DNA from 2 places in the Pseudoalteromonas sp. PSi26 genome. Region 2 is predicted to be linked to the other one. Evidence: predicted binding sites of a transcription regulator. Region 2 holds the regulator's gene; the other holds the start of a gene.
What was found. Region 2 encodes MetJ, which represses methionine synthesis genes. Its sites were predicted from a motif close to TAGACGTCTAGACGTCTA; they were not measured.

Region 1 (4,417 bases), on a different contig from region 2:
CGATGTAAACATCGAGTGCATCGATATCGTTTAGCTCAAACACTTCAATACCAAGCTCTTTTAAACGTGCTGTAGAAGCTTCAGAGCTTGATACTGCACCTACTAAAGTGTCTTTAACTGTGCCAAGGGCATCAATAAAGTGATTAACGGTTGAGCCTGTGCCTACACCTACTATTGTGTTTTCTTTTACAAACTCGAGTGCAGCCCATGCGGCTGCTTTTTTTAATTCATCTTGTGTCATTATTTTGTGCTCTTGTATGTCAAACGTGTGCTGTAAGCATGTGAATAATCACATCACCAGCAGTAATTTTTGCTCGGTGTTATTATAGTTTTAAGTGGTACGTCCCAAGATTCTACTGGTAATACATCAACTTTTTGGCACTCATGTGCAAGGCCTATAAGTTGCGGTTTTTGCCAGTTTTCATCGTGTAAACGAGCCAACGTTCTATCGTAAAACCCACCTCCCATTCCTAAGCGATTACCTTGGTTATCGAATGCAACTAACGGCATAAGTAAGTAGTCCAGCTCGGGTAAAGGGCATATTTGACTGCAATTTAGCTTAGGTTCAAAGATACCATAGCGATTTGCCCTCATGGGTGAGTTTTTCTCATAGCGCTGAAACAGCAAAGTGGCGCCATTAAATGGGTGTATTACTGGTAGGTGAACAATGTGATTTAAGTTCCATAATTCCTTAATTAACAAAGAGGTATCAAGCTCTCCATCATTGCTTAAATAAATGGCGACATGCTGACTTTCAGCTGTTTTTTTTGATTTTAAGTATTGAATAAAATTCATACTTAATGATTGAGATGCTAAATTTTGCTGTTCACTAGACAGATTATTACGTAATTCGCGAATGGACTTTCTTATTTGGGCGCGTGAATCGCTCATTTTGTAAACTTACCACTTAGTTAAAAAGAAACCAGATCAGGAAATGCCAAGTACACCGCAAGTATGATAAGCAACGTAACAACCGTAGCAATTAACGAATAAAGCAGTGCATTACTGCGTTTTTTAGGCTGAGTTATTAGGTCTTCTTCAAGCAATAGCTCTTCGTCTTGCCATTCGTCTTCATCTACTTCAGGGTTTTTTGTTTGGTTTTCAGGTAGGCGCTGCTCGAGGTCTTCGAGTTTTTCTTCTAGCCTGATTAAGCTGCTGGTTATGTAGTCTAATGCGTCAAAAATACGCTCATCTCGCTGGCTATCATTTACCGTTTGAGTGGTTTTTTCAGTATTTGTCGATACAGCTTGAAGTTTACTTTTAATACCCATTCCAACAAGTAGCTTAGCTTGTTTTAACGCTTTGTTTTTATCGCTAGGCGCAAATAAAGGCTTACCTTTAAAAAATAAGGCTACTTTTTCTTCTGAGATCTTTAGTTTTGCCGCCAGTGTTGTACACGCTGTTTTTGTGTCAACGTTATCAGCGAGTCCAGCAAACATAACACGAAAGTTATCGGTCATTTAAATATCCCTAAAGCTTTATAATTAAATGAGTATATACCTAAAGTATAAAAAAGTTCGAGGACCAATTAATAGTTATTTTTTAAACTATGAATTAGCCATGCGTTACATAATTGCTAGCTATAAAAAAGGCCCTTAAAAGGGCCGTTTTTTTGCTTTAGTCTTAAAGACCGGCTGCTGCGCGAAGTGCGTCAGCTTTATCTGTGCGTTCCCATGGGAATTCATCACGGCCAAAGTGGCCGTAAGCTGCAGTAGGAAGGTAGATAGGGCGCTCTAAATCAAGCATTTGAATTAAGCCGTAAGGGCGTAGGTCAAAATGTTCACGAATTAATTCGATTAAACGTGCTTCTTCTAACTTACCAGTTCCAAACGTTTCAACACTGATTGAAGTAGGCTCTGCAACACCAATTGCGTAAGATACTTGTAATTCACACTTATCAGCAAGGCCAGCAGCCACTACGTTTTTAGCCACGTAACGTGCAGCGTATGCGGCTGAGCGGTCAACTTTTGATGGATCTTTACCAGAGAAAGCACCACCACCGTGACGTGCCATACCACCGTAGGTATCAACAATGATTTTACGGCCTGTTAAACCACAGTCACCCATTGGACCACCAATTACAAATCGGCCTGTTGGGTTAATAAAAAACTTAGTTGCGCTTGTGATTAGTTCAGCAGGAAGTACTGGCTTGATGATGGTTTCCATCACCGCTTCAACTAAATCGTTTTGAGAGATGTCTTCGCTGTGCTGAGTTGACAGAACAACTGCATCAATACCTACTGGTTTACCGTTTTCATATGCAAAAGTAACTTGAGATTTTGCATCTGGACGTAACCAGTTAAGCTCGCCGCTTTTACGCACTTGCGCTTGACGTTGAACTAAACGGTGAGAATACGTGATAGGTGCAGGCATTAACACTTCAGTTTCGTTACATGCGTAACCAAACATTAAACCTTGGTCACCAGCGCCTTGTTCTTCTGGGCTAGTACGGTCAACACCTTGGTTAATGTCTGGAGACTGTTTACCAATGGTGTTCAAAATTGCACACGAGTCAGCATCAAAACCCATATCTGAGTGAGTGTAGCCAATTTCACGTACTGTTTTACGCGTAATCTCTTCTATATCAACCCATGCGCTAGTCGTGATTTCACCACCAACCATAACCATACCTGTTTTCACGTATGTTTCGCACGCAACGCGGGCATGAGAGTCTTGCTCTAGGATAGCATCAAGAACCGCATCAGAGATTTGGTCGGCGATTTTATCCGGATGACCTTCAGAAACAGATTCAGAAGTAAATAAATGTTTTGCCATTGTAATTATGCTCACAAATATTGCGCTTCACAAACGTCGGTATTAGCGCTAAAAAATTAAGGGGCGTATTTTATCTAAAACGAAACACCTTGCATAGTGTTTTTACGCCTAGACGTCTAAATTAAATTAGTTATGACATAATGGTCTTAAAAAATATTCATAATACCTCATTTTTATAGGGTTTTTAATTGCACACAGCCCCCACAATAAGTAAGAATGGTTGCTATAACAGTGCCCATATAATTTGAGTACATAAACGAACACATAAATACCCGCGCAAATATATATATAAGGTAGGAGAATTCATGCCATCTCGCAAAGAACTTGCAAATGCTATTCGCGTCTTGTCAATGGACGCAGTACAAAAGGCCAAATCTGGTCACCCTGGAGCCCCTATGGGCATGGCTGATATCGCAGAAGTATTATGGCGCGATTATCTAAAACATAATCCATCAAATCCAGATTGGGCAGACCGAGATCGATTTATACTGTCAAACGGCCACGGTTCAATGCTAATTTATTCTCTACTACATTTAAGTGGTTATGACTTACCACTGGACGAAATTAAAAACTTCCGTCAAATGCACTCTAAAACACCAGGCCACCCAGAATACGGTTATGCGCCAGGTATCGAGACTACTACGGGCCCACTAGGCCAAGGGATCACAAATGCGGTAGGCATGGCAATTGCTGAAAAAGCGCTTGCGGCACAATTTAACCGTGAAGGTCACGACATTGTTGACCACCACACTTACGCATTTATGGGTGATGGTTGTTTAATGGAAGGCATTTCGCATGAGGCCTGTTCGCTTGCCGGCACATTAGGCCTAGGCAAGCTGGTTGCTTTTTGGGATGACAACGGTATTTCTATTGATGGTGAAGTTGAAGGCTGGTTTAGCGATGACACACCAGCGCGTTTTAAAGCGTACGGCTGGCACGTAATTAGTGACGTTGATGGCCACGATAGCGATGCAGTAAGTGCTGCAATTAGCGAAGCAAAAAGCGTGACTGATAAACCAACACTAATTTGTTGTAAAACAATCATTGGTTACGGTTCACCTAATAAATCGGGTAGCCACGACTGTCACGGTGCACCACTTGGCGATGACGAAATTAAAGCATCGCGTGAGTTTTTAGGTTGGACGGGCGATGCCTTTGAAATTCCTGAAGACATTTATGCACAGTGGGATGGAAAAGCTAAAGGTCAAGAGCTTGAATCAAGCTGGGACGAAAAGTTTGCAGCCTATGCAAAAGCATACCCAGAGCTTGCAGCTGAGTACAAACGCCGTACAAATTCAGATTTACCTGCCGACTGGGCTGAAAAGTCACAAGCGTATATTGAACAGTTACAAGCAAATCCGGCAAATCCAGCATCTCGTAAAGCGTCACAAAATGCATTAAATGCATTTGGTCCATTATTACCAGAATTTATGGGTGGCTCTGCCGATTTGGCAGGTTCAAACTTAACAATTTGGGAAGGCTCTAAAGGCCTAACAGCAGACGATGCAAGTGGTAACTACGTTTACTACGGTGTACGCGAGTTTGGTATGTCGGCAATTATGAACGGTATTGCACTTCATAAAGGCTTTATTCCTTACGGTGCAACGTTCTTAATGTTTATGGAATACGCACGCAACGCGGT
Region 2 (4,417 bases):
CAAAATTAACAGGTAAGCCTGCACCTACGCTTGTGTTGTAGCGCCAATGCAAATTTCGCTCACTAATACTCGTACGCAAAGCTTTATACCATGCTGTATTAGCAGTTCCTGCGTATTTGTTAGCACTGATCAAGTGGCAATCTAATGCAACAAACTCAGGGTATAACTGGCTAAATGTCTCGCTTGCGGTAATATCAACAACCACTTTATGCTCATAATCAAGCTCACTAATTATGCTTAGTAATGTTTGGTTATTATAAGCTTTGCTTTCTGAGAGAAAATGCGTTTTCCAATCAGCAATGTTTATACCACTGGGATTAAAGAGTAACGTTTCAGAGCGTATTAACCCGACTAATTTAATTGTAAGGTCATCAGATAAACGCTCGAATTGAGCTGACAACTGCTCTATAAATACCTCTCCCACATTGCCAAGGCCTGCGATTATTAAAGCGACTTCTTGGCCTTTATTAATAAGCTTATCGTGTAAAACACTGAGTATGTCGCTATCTATAACCTGATCCGTTAATAGTAAAATGTATCCACTGTCTTGGTGAGTAAAGCGCGGCTCGATGGCATGAGCATTTAACGTATCTATAGCCAACACATTCAGTTTTGAAATATCATTAACAGGCGCAACAACCGCACAGCCATTTAAGCTCGATTCGCTAATGTTTGCTCTACCCTCAAAATAACTAACAACCTTATATGTTGAAGCAGAGGGGACAACTAAATAAGTTTCACCATTTTGACTAAAGTGATGAATGCTGTGTTGAATAAGCTGGCTAACATCTGCGACTTCGCCTTCGGCCAGCTTTTCAACTGTTAATAAATCGATGTTGTTTAACGTGGTAATAAAACGCTTTTGCTTTACATTTCCTTCTTTAACTATATCTGTAGGCGTTGCTTGCACATCAAAACTACTTCGAACGGATAGTTTTATATCACTGTTTCTTAAAGGAGAAAGCGTTTTAGCGTGTAAAACGGGATTACCTAATCGCGCTAATAGATTAGCTTGACCTCTACATACTTTATTGTATTTAACCGCTTTACTAACTTTGCGAGGATCTGTGCTGTATACACCTTGTGTATCAGTCCAAATACACACCTGCTTAGCATGGCAGTAATTAGCAAGTAAGGTTGCACTATAGTCACTCCCATTGCGGCCAAGTGTAACCGTATCACCCAACGTATTTGATGCAATAAAGCCTGTGACAACATTAATGCAGCCTGGGGCTATAAACTTCGCACATTGCTGCGCATTTTGGGTATGTAACAATTGCCCATTATTTAATGTAAAAAGTGTTCGAGCATCAAGGTCACAAGCATTAATATTTAATTGCGTAAGGTAAAGCGCCAATAAGCGTGCAGACCAGACCTCACCATGAGCAAGCAAGGGAGCCTCTTCCAAGCCTTGGTTTTTTATCAATTCACTAATCGCTGTTAGTTCACTATGCAAACGCGTTAAAGCAGTTCGCTTAAGATCTGCATGGAGTAACTGTGTGATTAAATCAGTTTGATGATTATTTAATTGCAGCAATATATCGGCAACGACATGCGTATCTTGTTGCTGATAGCTTTGCCATAACTTCACCAAAGTATCGGTTGTTTTTCCCGCCGCAGATACAACAACACAATCGCCCGGCTGAGTATGCTCTAAAATAATACTCGCAACCCGCTCATACCGTTGAGCCGAACTAAGGCTTGAACCACCAAATTTATGTACTGTTTGTGTCATATTGTTCACCAAAGCGCTGGATGAGCGGCACTTAATTTAATGTCACCGCCAGCTCCTTTGTTTAAATTTGCTTTACTGCCTGGCTTTACAAGCTGAAACACGCGCTCTAAATCAGCTAATAAGTCGTTTATATCTTCTATACCTACTGAAACTCGAATAAGTGTATCGCCCACTCCCGCTTCAAGACGAGCTTTAGGCTCCATGCCAGCATGGGTCATGGTTGCAGGATGGCATATTAGGCTCTCTACTCCGCCCAAAGACTCTGCTAAGCTAAAGTCACGTAAGCTGGTTAAAAACGCAGCAGCATCGTTTATGTCACCTTTAATATCAAAACTCACCATGCCACCAAAGCCTAGTTGCTGCGCTTTGGCTAATTCATGCTGTGGGTGTGATTCAAGACCAGGGTAATAAACTTGGCGAACAAATTCCGATTTTTCTAAATATTTAGCAATCGCTAATGCGTTTTCTTGATGCTGCTTTAAACGCACATTTAGTGTTCGCAACCCACGCAATGTTAAATAACTATCAAATGGCGCACCTGTAATACCTATATTATTTGCCCACCATGCCAGTTCATCGCCCAGCTCTTGTGAAGCAGCAATCACTGCTCCACCTACTACATCTGAATGACCATTGATGTACTTGGTGGTGGAATGTACAACTATATCAACACCAAATTTAATAGGGTTTTGTAATGCTGGTGATAAAAATGTGTTATCGGCAGCGACTAAAGCACCGCACTGCTTAGCAACATCGGTTATTGCTTTAATATCAGTTAAACGTAGTAATGGGTTACTTGGTGTTTCTATCCAAATTAGCTTAGGTTTAATTGCTAAAATTTTATCTATACTTTGTGCTTGTGTTAAATCTAAAACTTCTAGCTTGAGCAAACCGCGCTTTTGCAGTGAAGTAAATAAACGATAGCTTCCGCCGTAACAATCATGTGGGATCACTAACGTATCGTCATGATTCAGGATTTGCGTAGCCAAATGAACGGCAGACATACCCGTGGCAGTAATAATACCGTGTGCGCCACCTTCAAGCTCAGCCAAGGTTTCGGCTAAAATATCACGATTGGGGTTACCACTTCGCCCGTAATCGTATTGACGCTTTGTATCAAAGTCGGCAAACGAATAGGTGGTTGATAAGTAAATAGGTGCGACAACTGCGCCATGATGTTTGTCTGCTTCAACACCACTTCTTACTGCAATGGTTGCTTTATTTTTTTCGCTCATATTCGTCACCTATTTAATTTGGATGTTTAGACGTCCAAAAGAGTAATTTATCTTATTAAAGATGTCAAAACATTTAAAGCTCTAGATGGCTAAACAACTAGTATTTGACTATCTTTTTTAAATCGATAGAATTTCACGCATATTCATATGCATTGTAGTGCATATGAGCAATTATTAATCTGAGGCGACGATACATCTTATGGCTAAATGGAATGGTGAGTATATTCACCCATACGCAGAACACGGGAAAAAATCAGAACAAGTAAAAAAAATTACCGTTTCAATCCCACTAAATGTATTAAAGGTATTAACGGACGAACGCACGCGTCGTCAAATTAATAACTTACGTCATGCAACAAATAGTGAATTACTTTGTGAAGCATTTTTACATGCATTTACCGGTCAACCTTTGCCTAACGACGACGACTTACGTAAAGACAACGCCGAAAAAGTGCCTGAAGAAGTGAAAAAAATAATGCAAGAAATGGGGCTAGAAGTGCCTGTTTTAAACGAAGACTAAACGTAATTTAGACACAAAAAAACCTCAACTAATTGAGGTTTTTTTGTGTCTAAATTACGACTTAGTCGTTATTCCATATAGTTTTCTGGTAAATCAATTTGTGCAACACCTGACTCTACAGCAGCTATTGCAACCGCTTTTGCAATGCGTGGTAATAAACGAGGATCCATTGGTTTTGGAATAATATACTTATCACCAAACTCCAGCTTATCAACACCCGCAGCCGTCAGTACTTCAGCAGGTACAGGCTCTTTGGCAATACTTCTAATCGCTTCTACAGCTGCAATTTTCATTTCATCATTTATTGCACTGGCGCGTACATCAAGAGCACCGCGGAATATAAACGGAAAACACAGTACATTATTAACTTGGTTAGGGTAATCTGATCGACCCGTTGCCATAATTAGATCGTTTCGAGCAGAATGAGCCAGTGCAGGATCAATTTCTGGATCTGGGTTTGAACAAGCAAACACAACTGGTTTTTCTGCCATTAATTTTAAATCATCGGCAGCTAATAGATTAGGTCCCGATACACCAACAAATACATCTGCATCTTCAATAACATCTTGCAACGTGCGCTTGTCTGTATTGTTAGCAAAAAGTTTTTTGTATTCATTTAAGTCATCACGACGAGTATGAATAACACCTTTACGGTCAAGCATATAAATGTGCTCGCGCAAAGCACCACACTTAATTAACAGCTCCATACAAGCAACCGCAGCAGCACCGGCACCCAAACACACAATAGTCGCATTTTCGATAGACTTGCCTTGCACCTCAAGTGCATTCAACATACCCGCAGCTGTTACAATGGCAGTACCGTGCTGATCATCATGAAATATCGGAATACTGCAGCGCTCAATCAATGCTTTTTCTATTTCAAAACACTCTGGTGCCTTAATATCTTCAAGGTTAATTCCGCCAAAC

Region 1: metK (methionine adenosyltransferase) is a predicted target of MetJ. The motif match lies at 2,877-2,894, and genes of this name have one in related genera.

Annotation. Positions count from the first base shown of each region.
Region 1 covers NZ_JBHNYT010000002.1:141,014-145,430, forward strand. The annotation lists gene rpiA (ribose-5-phosphate isomerase RpiA) at 1-241, opposite strand, end outside; gene ACFI34_RS02680 (5-formyltetrahydrofolate cyclo-ligase) at 295-891, opposite strand; gene ACFI34_RS02685 (hypothetical protein) at 912-1,460, opposite strand; gene metK (methionine adenosyltransferase) at 1,624-2,775, opposite strand; gene tkt (transketolase) at 3,081-4,417, shown strand, end outside.
Region 2 covers NZ_JBHNYT010000009.1:63,352-67,768, reverse strand. The annotation lists gene metL (bifunctional aspartate kinase/homoserine dehydrogenase II) at 1-1,735, opposite strand, end outside; gene metB (cystathionine gamma-synthase) at 1,741-2,970, opposite strand; gene metJ (met regulon transcriptional regulator MetJ) at 3,170-3,490, shown strand; gene ACFI34_RS11535 (malic enzyme-like NAD(P)-binding protein) at 3,559-4,417, opposite strand, start outside.